DNA from 2 places in the Actinomyces lilanjuaniae genome. Region 1 is predicted to be linked to the other one. Evidence: riboswitches for the same ligand, from Rfam matches in the RefSeq annotation. Region 1 holds a riboswitch; the other holds the start of a gene.

Region 1 (7,126 bases):
CGTGAGGATCACCCGGGTCGCGCCCGGGTTGGCGGCAGCGACCCCGACAACGAGCCCGGCCACCGACACGATGCCGTCGTTGGCCCCCAGCACCCCGGCACGCAGCCAGTTGAGGCGCGAGGCGAGCTGCGAGGCCTGCGACACCTGGTTCGACGCGGCCGCGCCCTCCAGGTCGTGCTCACCGCGCCTACCGGGTGCCAGCATCTCAAAAGCGCTCATAGCACTATGGTAGAAATGATAAATTCCCTTGTATAGCAAAGGTTAACTTACCTTACAAAGGCTCGGCTGCCCTCGCCTGGCACTGCCTGCCACCCGGTGGGAGCAGGTGCGACGCGGTAGGCTGGGGCAGGGCGCACAGGAGGCGCCCACCCACCCGAGCAGCTGGCCCGCCCCCCGGCGGACACAGGCGGCCAGTCGGCACCTGTCCAGCCACAACGAGCCCAGGAGGCACGCATGGCCACAAAGATCCCCTTCGCCATCGGAATGGGCGTCGGCTACGTCCTGGGGGCACGGGCGGGACGTGCCCAGTACGAGCGCATCAAGGCCGCGGCGGCCCGGGTGGCCGAGCAGCCCTTCGTCCGTCAGAAGATCGACACCGCCTCCGCCCGGGTCAGCCAGGCGGTCCGTGCTCAGGGGGAAGCCGTGACGGACAAGGTAGCCGATGCCGTCAAGGACAGGCTCTTCGGCCCCTCCTCAGCAGGCTCAGCAGGCTCAGCAGGCTCCTCCTCCACGCCGTCAGCCACCTAGTCTAGTCGGCGCACGCCTGGCTGGCGCAGGTCAGCGTCAGCGTAGTCGCCGCTGGGGATCCTCCAGGCTGCTTACGGCTTCCCGAAACCCTGGTTGCGGTCGGCGTGGGTGAGCCGGGAGGATCGCGGCGTGCGCCCACCTCGCTACGCTCCGCCGAAGGACCTCAGCCCCTACGCCTGGCTGTCGGTCGGCGCCGCGGTCACGACCATCACCCTCAAAGGTATGGCCGCCTGGCTAACCGGGTCCGTGGGTCTGCTCTCCGACGCGGCGGAGTCCGTGGTCAACCTTGTCGCCGCCGTCACGACGCTTGTCGTCCTGCGGATCGCAGTCCGCCCGGCCGACGACGACCACCAGTTCGGCCACTCCAAGGCCGAGTACTTCTCAGCTGCTGTCGAGGGCGTCATGATCTTCGCCGCCTCCGCCCTCATCGTCGTCTCCGCAGTGGAGCGGCTGGTCTCCCCCCGCATGCCCGAGCAGCTGGGAACGGGGCTGGTTGTCTGCGTCGCGGCCTCCCTCGTCAACGGGGCCGTGGCCTGGGTCCTGTACCGCAAGGGCCGTCAGGAGCGCTCTGCGGCCCTGGTTGCCGACGCCAGGCACCTAGCCACCGACGTCACTACCTCGGCGGCCGTCCTGCTCGGGGTGGGCCTGGTCGCCGTCTTCCGCGCCCCGGTCCTCGACGCCGTCGTGGCCCTGCTGGCGGGCCTCAACATCATGCGCACCGGGCTCGCCCTGGTCAGGGAGTCGGTGGCCGGGCTCATGGACGCGGCCCCGTCCGCGCAGACGCTGGCGAGGGTGGATAACGTGCTGGAGCGCTACCGTCAGCCGGGCACCATCGACTTCCACGCGGTGCGAGTGCGCGAGGCGGGCTCGCGGCGCTTCATGGACCTGCACGTGCTGGTCCCCGCAGCCTGGAACGTCAAGCAGGGCCACGACCTCACCGAGCGGCTCATCGATGATCTCGTCGCGGCCGACCCCATCCTGCGGGTCTCCGCCCACCTGGAGCCTATCGAGGACCCCAAGTCCTACGAGGACGTCGCTGACGTCTAGGGACCGGATCGTCCCAGCGCCAACGGGTCCACGCGTACCAGCCAGCCTATGGCCGCGCTCCGCTGCCGCGGTCCGCAGCCAACACCACCCGACACCCCAGTTTCCTTATTCTTCGTTACATGTCAGACTCAACCCTATGAATGCAACGCGGCTCTCCAGGTCGGCGCCGTCACTGCGCCAGCACCCGGCACGACGACCGTCATCTCCTCCCTTCTGGCGCCGACCGGGCCACCTGGTCCTGGAGACCTGCGTGGAGGACGTGGAGGGGGTTCGCATCTCCGCAAGAGTCGGGGCCGACCGGGCAGAGCTCGGGGAGAACCTCACCGCCTCCGGTACCACACCGTCAATCGGCACCGTGGAGGCCGCCATCTTCGCCGCGGCGGAGCAGGTCGAGGAGCGCCGCACACGCCTGGGAGCGCACTGGGCACAGACGGCGCAGTCAGCGCCCTTCGGACTGCGCGTCCTCATCAGGCCGCGCGGAGGCCCCTACGTCTACAACTCCGACGAGGGACGGGCCATGATCGCTGACGTGCGACGCATCGCCGCCCTGGCGCGGGAGATGGGGGAGTTCACCCGGCCCCAGGTGGTGGCGGGTGCGGGCACGCACCTGCCACCTGCCGTCGAGCTGGGCTTCGTCGTCGGGGCGCTCACTGACGACGGCGCTGTGGACCGTGGGCTGGTGCGGCTGCTGGTGTCCATGGCGGACGGCGCCCCCGTCACCTTCCACCGGGCCTTCGACCAGTGCCGGGACACGGTGGAGGCCTACGGCGACCTGGGCGGCCTGGGCGTGGACTACGTCCTCACTTCTGGCGCCTCCGACTCCCCGGAGGAGGCCTCTGCCATGATCGCCGGGCTGGCAACCAGCGACGGCCCCACTGTCATCGCAGCCTCCGGCGGGCTGGGTATCGGCCCGGAGGGCCTTGGCTCCCTGGTGGCAGCGACCGGGGTACGGGAGGTGCACATGCGCTGCCCCCAACCGGGTATCGGCCCGGGGGAGCCGCAGCGTACCGACCAGGAGATGGTGCGCCGCGCCGTGGAGGCAGCCCGGGCCGTCACCCTGCCGCCGCGCGCGTGAGCCGGAGCCTGGCAGGTGTGGCTGACCCGCCCTGGGACAGGTCAGCCACACGCCCCTATAAGACCGCCCAAACGGCCCCTCCTACCTCAGAAGTCCTTCGCCTGCTCCGCGGCTCGAACCTGCGCGGCCGCCTGGACCAGGTTGCGCAGGGAGGCCTGCACCTCCTCATAGCCGCGGGTCTTGAGACCACAGTCCGGGTTAGCCCATAGCCGCTGCGCCCCCAGGGCCGCCACCGCGCGCTCCAGCAGCTCCACGCACTCCTGGGTGCTGGGCACGCGCGGGGAGTGGATGTCCCACACGCCCGGTCCCAGCTGGCGTTCAAAGCCGTGCTCGGCCACCGCGGGCAGGATGTCCATGCGCGAGCGCGAGGCCTCGATGGAGGTGACGTCGGCGTCCAGGTGGTCCACGGCGTCGATGACGACGTCGAACTCCGAGTAGCACAGGTGGGTGTGGACCTGGGTGGCCGGGGCGGCCCCGCCGGTGGCCAGGCGGAAGGACCCCACCGACCAGGCCAGGTACTCCTCCCGATCGGCGCGACGCAGGGGCAGGGTCTCGCGGATGGCCGGCTCGTCGACCTGGACGACCCCGATCCCGGCCGCCTCCAGGTCGGCCACCTCGGCACGCAGGGCCAGGCCGAGCTGGTCGGCCACCTGAGCGCGCGGCACGTCGTCGCGCACGAAGGACCAGGCCATGATGGTGACCGGGCCGGTAAGCATGCCCTTGAGAGGCCTGTCAGTCAGCGACTGCGCGTAGGAGGACCAGGCCACCGTCATCGGCGCGGGGCGTACCACGTCGCCCCACAGGACGGAGGGACGGGTGCAGCGTGACCCGTAGGACTGGACCCACCCGTGCTCGGTGGTGGCAAAACCGTCCAGGAGCTCGGCGAAGTACTGGACCATGTCGTTGCGCTCGGCCTCACCGTGGACCAGGACGTCCAGGCCGATCTCCTCCTGGAGACGCACCACTGAGGCGATCTCGGCGCGCATCGCCTCCTCGTAGGCGGCCTGGTCGAGCTCGCCGCGCCGGTAGGCGGCACGCGCCCGGCGGATCTGGGAGGTCTGGGGGAAGGAGCCGATGGTGGTCGTGGGCAGGACGGGCAGCCCCAGACGCGCCTGCTGGGCTACCTGACGCTCGGCGTAGGGGGCGCGGGTGCGGTCCGCCTCGGTGACCGCAGCTACCGCCTGACGGACCTCCGGCCGGCTGACCCCCGGGTGGGCGGCACGCTCAGCCCGCAGACGGGCGTCCTCGGCCAGCTCGGCGGCCACCGCCTCACGCCCCTGTGCCAGCCCCCGGGCAAGCACCTGCACCTCACCCACCTTCTGGTCGGCGAAGGCCAGCCAGGAGCGCACCTGCGGGTCAAGGGCGGTCTCCCGCTCGACGTCGTGGGGCACGTGCAGCAGCGAGGTGGAGGTGGTCACGGTCACCGGCGTGCCCGGGGGCAGGGCATCACGCAGCCGCTCCAGGGCAGTCAGGGCGGCGTCCAGGTCGGTGCGCCAGATGTTGCGCCCGGAGACCACCCCGGCCGCCACCGACTTGCCCGCCAGGGCGGCCAGGTCCTGGTCGTGGGGCAGGCCGCCCGCCACCAGGTCCAGGCCGACGGCATCCACGGGCGTAGCCCCCAGGACGGGCAGGGCGTCGCCCAAAGACCCGTAGGAGCCGGCCACGAGCAGGCGGGGCCGCTCCACAACCGCCCCCAGCCAGGTGTAGGCGTCACGCACCGCCTCCAGGACCCGAGCGCGCCCCACGGCCCAGGAGTCGCTGGCCAGGGCCGGCTCATCGAGCTGGACCCACTGGGCACCAGCCTCATGCAGGTCCATGAGGAGGTGGCCGTAGGCGTCAATGACGTCGCCCAGGCGGTCCAGGGGGGTAAAACCGGGGGCGGCGTCGTCGCTAGGCTTGGCCAGCAGCAGGTAGGTGACTGGGCCCACCACCACCGGGCGCGGGAGGGTGCCCGCGGCCACGGCATCACGCACCTGGTCAGCGGGGCTGGCCGTGCCAGCGGCAGCCGAGCCGACGTAGCTGATGGGGGTGTCCTGGTCGATCTCGGGGACCAGGTAGTGGTAGTTGGAGTCCAGCCACTTGGTCATCTCCAGGGCCGGGCGGTCCCCCTCCCCCCGGGCCAGCGTGAAGTAGCCGTCCAGGTCCAGGCCGCCGTGCTCGTCGCACAGGTCGCGGAAGCGGGCTGGGACCGCGCCCAGGGCGGCGGTGACGTCGAGGACCTGGTCGTAGAGGGTGGAGTCAGCCGGGACGGCGGAGGCGGCGTCCAGGCCCAGGGCGACCAGGCGGGCGCGGGTGGCCTGGCGCAGGCTGGCGGTGGCCTCGCGCAGGTCCGCAGCGGTGGCAGCCCCTTTCCAGTAGGACTCGACGGCACGCTTGAGCTCGCGGTCGGGGCCGATGCGCGGGTAGCCCAGGATGGTGGCCGCGGGGAGCGGGGCAGGTGCGGTGAGCTGGGTGTCAGAGGCGCTCATGGGGGTCTCCTTGCAGGGCAGGGTACGAACGAGGATGCGGTGGGCGACGCCCGGTAGCGGGCAGGCGACGAGGACAGCGGCCCGGTCAGGTGGCGCAGGAAGCATGTCGGTAGGCATGCCGCCCTGGAACCGCCGGGAGTGGTCTCCACGGAACCGGTGCACGGCGCAGGCCAGCACAGCGCTCAGGCTGGGGCAACGGCACCGCCTCGGGCACTGTCTGTCACCGTTGGACACTGCTGGGGGCTGCTCTCCTGCTTCCGGGTATCCGGGACGTGGCGGCGTCAGGTCCTCGCCGCCCCGGGCATTCGACCACCGGGGGCAGGGGTGGTCCGCAGCGCGAACACACCCGTGACATCGGTGCTGGGTAGCCTGAGCAGCATCGCCTCTCCATCGGTCGTGGCGGAAGCACCCTGCCGGGGCGGGTTGCTGCGGCGTCACCGAGCCACGTCTCTCAGCCGCTCTGGATAGAAGGCCCGGACCGGGCCTAGGTGGACCGGGCCAACCCTACCCCAGCCGCGCCGATCACCACACACCGTCCGGACGGTGGACAGCGATGGACGGCCGATGGGGCGGCTCAGCGCGGGCGCGCGGTACGGACTCGGTAGAGGACATAGGCAGCCGCGACAAGGACTGACAGCCCGGCAGCACCCCGGACGTGGGGGACAAAGCTCAGCGCCGGCAAGCCGTTCACCTCGGTAGGCCACACCGTGTACACCCACGGGATCGACACCGACGCATCAGCGGCAAGAGCGACGAGGGCAGCCCCGGCACACAGCAGGAACACGCTACAGGCGCCGAGGACAAGGCTAGCCACGACCAACGAGGTCACCCGGAGGACAGAGAACATGAGAATCTCCTTGTCATCTTAATGACGTGACACGAGCGCCAACCGCCCTGCCACGGTAACACCGCAATATCATTACCTCCGGCAGCCCCGCCGGACCACTCCGGTGCCGCCTCCGTGACGCGAAGACAGCCTGCGCTCATACGCTCATATATGTCTCGCCCCCACGGTCCTCCCTACACTACGACCTGGCTCTACCCGCCCACCAGCCCCCTCCCTACCAGACCCCTACCAGACAGAGGGACGCCGGTCCCCGCCGGGAGTGGCGTTGAGGTAGGCCAGGTCCACCTCGTGCTGGGTCTCCCGGTCGGGCTCCTGCCCCCGGAAGATCCCTCCCAGACGCAGGTGGGAGACCACGTCCAGCGCGGGCCGGGTCCGGTTGAATGTGTAGAGGTGCACCCCGGGGGCACCTCCGTCGAGCACCTGGGTGGCCAGGCGCAGGGTGGCGTCGATCCCCGCCGCCACAGCCTGGGCGCCCTCGGCCCGCCGTAGGGTGGCACTCAGGTCGGCCGGGACCTGCACACCGGTCAGCGACTCCAGGCGGGTCAGGCGGCGCAGGTCTGTCAGAGGGATGATGCCGGGAAGGACAGGCATGACCACCCCGCTGTAGGAAGCGGCACGCGACAGCGACAGGTAGTCCTGCGCGTCGTAGAAGACCTGGGTCATGGCCAGGTCGGCACCCGCCTCCTGCTTGGCGGCCAGGACCTCCACCTCAGCCTCCAGGTCCTCGCAGGCAGGGTAGGCAGCCACGGCCACCTGCAGGTGCCGGGCGCCGTCACCGAAGTACTCGTCCTCGACCTCGCGGATCACGCGCACCAGGTCGCTGGCGTAGCGCAGCTCACCGGGGACGTCGCTCGCCCTGGTCCCGCGCGGCGGGTCGCCCCGCAGCGCCAGGAAGCGGCGCACCCCCAGGCCCAGGAAGAGGCGCACAATCTCCACCACGTC
Region 2 (7,126 bases), 470 kb from region 1:
CGTGCCGGGCCTGGGCGACGCCGGGGACCGGCTCTACGGGATCGTGGACTAGCCCGGGCCCAAGGCAGCCCGAGTGCTGGTCGCGCGCCGTCTGCAGGGCGCAGCACTCACTATGCTTCCCTCGTGAGTGAGTCGCAGAGCGCAGCAGGCGGGTGGGCATCGGCAACGGACCACACCACCGTGGACCGTGACGCCGTCGACCGTGACGCCGCGACAGCAGCCAGCCGGTTCGCCCCACCCGGCGACCTGGAGCGGATCGCGGCTGCACGCCCTGACCTGCACCCCGTCCTGGCAGCGAACCCTGCCACGCCGTCGCCGCTGCTGAAGCACGTAGCCCAGTCCGCTGACCCGAGGGTTCAGGAGGCCCTCAGGAGACAGTCGCAGAAGGCAGAGGCAGCGCCGCACCCCTGGGCTGCCGCGTCTCGCACAGACGCACCGCTCACACCCGGACCATCCGCCGCCCCGTCTGCTGCTCCACCCTCGCCTCCCCTCACCACCCTGACGCCCAGACCGCCCCGCAGGCGGAGGCTGGCCCGGTCACTCGCCGTCGTCCTGGCGGTCCTCCTGGCACTGGGCGGTGTCGGCGGGGCTGGCTGGTACTGGTGGCAACGGGACTGGTCCAGTACCACCGTCAGCACGACAGGCGTGGTGATGCTGTCCGACTCCTGGGTCGCCGGCGCCCACACACTGTGGCGGGAGGCGGTCGATCGTGACGCCGAGGTCGTCGTCCTCGGGAGCTACCTCCTGGCACTGTCCGGGCAGGACAGCACCAGTGACACGGTCACCGCTCACGGGTACAGGGTGACGCCCACAGCACTGGAGGACATCTGGACCTCCGAACTTCCCAGGCCCGGTGAGGACAGCCCTGTCGATCCCCTGGACACCCCGACACCACTGACCCTGTGGGGACAGAGCACCGCCGTCTACGGCTCGGTCCTCATCGACCTGGAGACCGGGTCCACGAGCAGCGCCCCGTGGAACGACGACCAGGCGGCCGGTATCGCAGGCACGACCGCCATCACCTGTACCGAGAGCGACAGGTGTACAGCCTGGGGTGAGGACCGCGAGCGGCTGTGGTCCCTCTCCCTGCCGGACATGGGCACGGACGCCTACAGCGACGGAGCCTCAGCCGACTACACCAGCAGCGTCTACCTCCCGGTCTTCCGGCACGGCGACGACGAGTTCGTCATCATCGCGGGGGCCGTCATCAACATGGCGACCGGGGATCCGCTCCCGCTGACGGGCCCGCGCAGCGACTATGCCTACACCCTCGCGGCCCAGGACGGGTGGGCACTCGTCTCCAGCCGGGCCGGCAGGAGCGCTCAGACTGTCACCACCTACACAGTCGAGGGGTCGAAGCTCGATGAGATCACGGTGCCGCGGGAGAAGTCCCTGCACACCGTCGGCTCCTGGACCGCTCTGAGGACTTTGGACCAGATCACCTCAGACCTGCGCGACCCTGGTCCCTCCGCCAGCGGCGTGCTGGTACGCACCGACAGCAGCTACTGCGTCTATGAGGTCGTCGTGGAGGGTGAGAACTCGTTCCCGGTACCGCACCGCTCCACGGACACCACCTCCTGCCCCGCTACGGGGATACTGCTCAGCCAGCGCACCGCCATCGCCCTGGTCCCGAACTCCTACAACCCAACGAACGCCTTCACCTCCATCATGGACCTGCGCACTGGCGCGGAGGTCGAGTTCCCAGGAACAGACCCGCAGGACGGCACCACCTACACGGCTTCCTCCCCCGAGCTTGTCATCGCCGCCTCGCCTGGGGACGGCACGCTGACCGCCTACGCCCCCGGCACCTAGGCTGACCAACCGTGATTGGCGCCCAGGTGCCGGGCAGGAGACCACGGCAGCCCCGGCTCGCACGCAGCACAGGGCACCCCGGGGCTCCTCAGCACCCCGAAGCTCCTCAGAAGGCAGGCAGCACCGAGCCGTCGCTCCAGTTCTCCTCAATAAAGGCGCGCACGTCGTCGTGGTTGAGGAGCTCAGCGAGCTTCTGGAGGCTCGCCTCCTCCCGGTCCCCGGCGCGCACGACGAGCTGGTTGACGTGGGGGCTACCCTCAGCCGTCTCCAGGAGCAGCGAGTCCTCGTTGGGGGCCAGGCCCGCGTCGATGGCGTAGTTGCCGTTGATCACCGCGGCGGCGGCATCAGGCATGGAGGCGGCCGTCTGCGCCCCGTCGACGGTCTCGAACTCGAAGCCGCTCGGGTTAGAGGTGACGTCGTTGGCGCTGGGCATCTCGACGGACTCGTCCAGCTCGATGAGACCGTTGTCAGCCAGCAGCTGCAGCCCGCGGGCCGCGTTGGCAGGGTCACTGTTGATCAGGATAAGACCCCCCTCAGGCAGGTCGTCCACCGAGGTGTACTTGGAGGAGTACAGGCCCAGGGGCTCGATGTGGACGTCGGCAATACTGACGAAGTCGTAGCCCTTCTCGTCGATCTGCTGCTCCAAGAAGTTGGGGGTCTGGTAGAAGTTGGCAGCCAGGTCACCATCGTTCAAGGAGGTGTTCGGCGTCTGGTAGTCGTTGATCTCCACGATGTCCAGGCTGATACCGCTGCCCTCGACCAGGTTGTCCTGGACGTACTGCAGGATCTGCACGTGGGGGACGGGCGTGGCACCGATCGAGATGACGACGTCGTCGCCCTGCTGCTCAGTACCGGGGATCGGCCCCGAGCTGCTGCTGCAAGCGGCCAGGGTCGCCCCGACAGCCACGACGAGGCCGGTGGAGAAGGCGCGACGGGTCAGGCCGACCGACCTGCCCGGTGCCGTCGCCACGCGACGCCGGGCAGAGACAGGAGAAACGGAAGACATGTGAGAGGTCCTTTCAGATACGAGCCGTGGGTCCCAGGCCAGCAGGGCGCTGGCCACGGCAGTTGCAGGGGGTCAGGTAGGCAGTCGCCAGCACAGGCCGACTGCCGCCGAGGCCAGGCGTCGTACCGGGGGTGCCGGGCAGCCGCTGCCGTGGATAAGACCAGTCATCCCCCAGCAGCTGCCAGGACCGAGGCGGCTCGCCGTTCCTCCGGCTGGTGGTTGCCTCAGCGGTGGTCCACCAGCCGGCTGAGCATGTCGCCAGCCAGCTGGATGACAGCGACGATCAGCAGGATCAGGACGACGGAGACGACCATGACATCAGACATGCTGCGGTTGTAGCCGTACTGGATGGCGAGGTCCCCAGGCCCCCGCCCCGATGGTGCCCGCCATGGCGGTGTAGCCCAGGAGGGCGATCAGGGTCACCGTGGCCGACTGGATGAGAGTGGGCAGCGCCTCCCGGACTAGCACCCCCCAGGTGATCTGGGTCCCGGAGGCCCCCATCATAAGAGCCGCCTCGACCTTGCCGTGGTCCACGTTGTTGACCGCCGTCTCCACTAGTCGCGCGTAGAAGGGAATCGCCCCGATGGTCAGCGGGACGCAGACGGCCTGCCAGCCCAGGGAGGTGCCCACAATCAGCCGCGTCAAGGAGGCGATCGCGACCATGAGGATGATGAAGGGCATGGAGCGCCCGACGTTGACCACGAAGGAGAGGACCTCGTAGAGAGGACGATTGCGGTGCTGTCCACGCGTGCCCGTGGTCACCAGCGCCAGTCCCAGGAGCAGCCCCAGGACGACTGTCAGGAAGCCCGAGACAAAGGTCATCTGCATCGTCTCGGTGACGGCGCTCAGGAGCCTGCGCTCGAACACCGGGTTGTTCTGCCACGTCTGGTCCTCACTGCTGGCTGCCAGAAGCACAGGGGCCGCACCCAGAGCCGCCTGCGTGGAGCCGTGCGCGGCAGCAGAGACACTCATAAGAAGACTCACGCTCGTACCTCCGCAGTGATACCGGCCTGGCGCAGCGCGGTGACGCAGCGCGATGCCTGGGTAGCAGGAACAGTCACGGCTAGACGGCCGATCTGGGCTGCCCCGACCGTCTCGAAGACCCCGGAGGCGATGTCCCCGCCCAGCTCGGCCACCATCGACATCAGGGCAACAGCGGCCGGCTCACCAGGGTGTGCCGTGACACAGACGTCAAGGACGGCATCCCCCTGGGACCGAGCAGCCTCAGGGACCGCCGGGAGGGGGACCACCTCACGGGAGAGCCGGGAGGAGGTGTCGAGCACGACGTCCTCCAGGCGGCCGCCCTCCACGACCCGGCCTGCCTCCAGCAGGCTCACCGCGTCACAGACCTGGCGGACCACGCTCATCTCGTGGGTGATGATAATGACGGTCAGCCCCAGGGCGTCACGCACGTCCCTGATAAGGTCCAGGATGGAGCGCGTGGTCTCCGGGTCCAGGGCAGAGGTGGGCTCATCGCACAGGAGGACGGAGGGGTCGTCGGCCAGCGCCCGGGCGATACCGACACGCTGCTTCTGACCGCCGGAGAGCTGTGCCGGGTAGGAGGCACCCCGGTCAGCCAGTCCCACGAGCTCAAGCATGCGCTCGACGGTCTGGCGGCGCTGGCCCCTGGGCACGCCCGCCAGGGCCAGGGGGTAGGCAATGTTCTGCGCCGTGGTGCGCTGGTCCAGGAGGTTGGCGTGCTGGAAGACCATCCCGATACGACGGCGGGCCTCACGCAGCTGACGCGCGGACAGGGATGTCATGTCCTGCCCGGCCACACGGATGCGCCCCTGGGTGGGACGCTCCAGGGAGGTCAGGCAGCGCACCAGCGTGGACTTGCCCGCCCCGGAGGTCCCGACGATGCCGTGGATGGTCCCGGGGGCGACGTCAAGGCTCAGCCCGTCCAGGGCACGCACCTGCGCTCCTCCACGTAGTCGGTAGACCTTGCGGACGTCCTTCAGCGAGATCATGGGGTCGGGCGACGCCGGGGCGTCCTCCTCGGGAGCCGGTGTGCTCACCGCTGGTCCGCTCACTGCTACCTCCATCGGTCCTGGCGGAAGCACCCGCACCGCGACGGGGGTTGCTGCAACGTCAACGAGCCAGGTCTCTCGGCTGCTCTGGATGGTCGGCTACACGTTACGCATCCGGGACCCCGCAAGCAAGCTGACACCCTCACGCCATGGCCGAGCCACGGGGCACAAGCTCGCCCACAACTATGCTGACACCCGCCCCAGGAGGCCTCCGCGCGTCGAGGACTGTGCTTGGATCACACTATGAGTCCCGCACCGTCCTCACCCTCGTCTGCCTCCGGCCCCCTCGCCGAGAGCCTCACACCTGACATCCTGGGAGACCCGTGGGTGGCCCGGCACCTCCCCGTGCGGGAGTCACCCCGGAAGGCGCCCGGCGCCCACCACGCCGTCCTGGTCCATCAGCACCAGGCCGGGCGGGCAGGCGTGCCACGACACGCCAAGGCCGTGCTCTACATCCACGGCCACAGCGACTACTTCTTCCAGACCCACCTAGCCCAGGCCTACCTGGAGACGGGCTACGAGTTCTACGCCCTCGAGCTGCGCTCCTGCGCCCGGGCCGGGATCGGGCACCCACGCCCCCACAGCGTGCGCGACCTCCGCGTCCACGACGAGGAGATCGCCAAGGCGCTGCACGTCATCCGCACCGAGCACGGGCACGCAACCGTGGTCCTCAACGGGCACTCCACCGGTGGCCTGCAGGCAGTCATCTGGGCGGCCGACCACCCGGCCACGGTGCAGGCAGTAGTCCTCAACTCACCCTGGCTGGACCTACAGGCCTCCGCGTTCATGCGCTCCTACGGAACCGCCTTCGTGGATCTCCTGTCCCGTCACGACCCCGACCGAGTCATCCCCGACCCCCGCAACCCGAGGCGGGGAGCCGGCGTCCCCGACGTCTACGTACGCTCCCTGCACCAGCACTGGGAGGGTGAGTGGGACTGGGACCTGGCCCTCAAGCCGGCGGTGTCCCTCCCGGCGCGCGCCGGCTTCCTGACAGCGGTCCGCCGCCTGCACCGCGAGGTGCACCACGGCCTGGGCATCCAGGAGCCTGTCCTGCTGTGCTGCTCGACGACCACGGGGCCGGTATCACCGACGGTCCAGGAGGCCCAGCGCAGCGACGTGGTGCTGTCAGTGGAGCAGATGCTGGCACGCGCACCCCTCCTGGGACCGGACGTGACGGTCTGTCAGGTCCCCGAGGGGGTCCACGACCTGTCGCTGTCCCGGCCCGCCGCCCGAGCCCAGTACCTGGCCTCGGTCACCCAGTGGCTGCGGGCCCGGCTGGGCTGAGCGCCCGGCAGCCTCACATCCAGGGCCGCAGCCGCACGGCCAGCTCGTCACTGACACGCTCGACCACCTGGAGCGTGTCAGTAAAGTCCTCCACGGACCCGTACCAGGGATCGGGCAGGTCTGGCACCGCCCCCGGAGCCGCCGCAGTGCCGGATACCGGCGACGCACCCGGCTGAGGCGACACCTCAGGATCCAGCGCCCGGTACATCACTACACGGGAGGGGTCAGCGCCCAGGCGCTCACCCCGGCGCCGCAGCTCACGCCAGTGGTGGGCGGTCATGGCCAGGAGAAGGTCGTTACCCAGGATCTCAGCGTCGCTGATGCGGTGGGCACGGTGGCCCGCAATGGCCTCAGAGGCCGTCGGGCTGGTGTAGCCCGCCTCAGCCAGCACGCGCCGCGCCCGGGGGTCAATGGGACTGCCCTCCTCCTCGTCGGAGGTGCCTGCCGACCAGACCACGACGCTGGTCCCGGCCACGGGCACCCGCCGCGAGACAGCGTGCTGAGCGCGCCTGGCTGCGCCACCTGGCCCCCTGTCCACCCCTACGGCAGCAAGGCGGTCGCACAGCACCACCCTCGCCATGGCGGAGCGGCAGATGTTGCCGGTGCAGACCAGCATGACCTGGTACAGGCCGTCAGTCTGGGGCGGCGGCAGGGCGACAGGGGCGCTCGAGACAGTCATGGCTCCATTGTCTCCCGGGGCTGTCTCCCGGGCCTTGTCGGCCTTGTCCTGTACCCGCCGTCCGCCTGGGCGTAGGTGAACCAGCATGGCGATGCACAGCGTGTCTGACCCTGCACGTCCTCACTGCGCCCAGAACCCCTCCACGTCTACGACCCCGCCGCTGGCCTCGAAGTCCGCCTGGACCGCCTCACGCAGGCCGGCGTCGCACAGCCAGTCCAGGGACACCGCAGCCAGCCCGTAGGCTCCGTCCACCACGGCCGTGTCTGCCGCGGGAGAAGCAGCGGCCTGCGCCATCTCGCGGGTGTGAAGCGCGAC

What was found. A riboswitch is a leader RNA that binds a small molecule or an ion and turns the genes downstream of it on or off. The one in region 1 is predicted to bind S-adenosylmethionine.
Region 2: it holds a riboswitch for S-adenosylmethionine, as region 1 does, so the genes downstream of both, D5R93_RS12340 (methionine ABC transporter ATP-binding protein) here and metE (5-methyltetrahydropteroyltriglutamate--homocysteine S-methyltransferase) in region 1, are expected to answer to the same signal.

The regions. Positions count from the first base shown of each region.
Region 1 is NZ_CP032514.1:319,626-326,751, reverse strand. It holds gene D5R93_RS01460 (VIT1/CCC1 transporter family protein) at 1-219, opposite strand, end outside; gene D5R93_RS01455 (YtxH domain-containing protein) at 454-747, shown strand; gene D5R93_RS01450 (cation diffusion facilitator family transporter) at 877-1,794, shown strand; gene D5R93_RS01445 (copper homeostasis protein CutC) at 1,931-2,869, shown strand; gene metE (5-methyltetrahydropteroyltriglutamate--homocysteine S-methyltransferase) at 2,956-5,337, opposite strand; SAM riboswitch class I at 5,722-5,808, opposite strand; gene D5R93_RS01435 (hypothetical protein) at 5,912-6,184, opposite strand; gene D5R93_RS01430 (methylenetetrahydrofolate reductase) at 6,410-7,126, opposite strand, start outside.
Region 2 is NZ_CP032514.1:2,872,554-2,879,679, forward strand. It holds gene upp (uracil phosphoribosyltransferase) at 1-52, shown strand, start outside; gene D5R93_RS12325 (variant leucine-rich repeat-containing protein) at 124-1,812, shown strand; gene D5R93_RS12330 (MetQ/NlpA family ABC transporter substrate-binding protein) at 1,919-2,818, opposite strand; partial or broken gene D5R93_RS12335 (methionine ABC transporter permease) at 3,043-3,790, opposite strand; gene D5R93_RS12340 (methionine ABC transporter ATP-binding protein) at 3,799-4,863, opposite strand; SAM riboswitch class I at 4,857-4,946, opposite strand; gene D5R93_RS12345 (alpha/beta hydrolase) at 5,092-6,132, shown strand; gene D5R93_RS12350 (arsenate reductase/protein-tyrosine-phosphatase family protein) at 6,146-6,811, opposite strand; gene D5R93_RS12355 (amidohydrolase) at 6,932-7,126, opposite strand, start outside.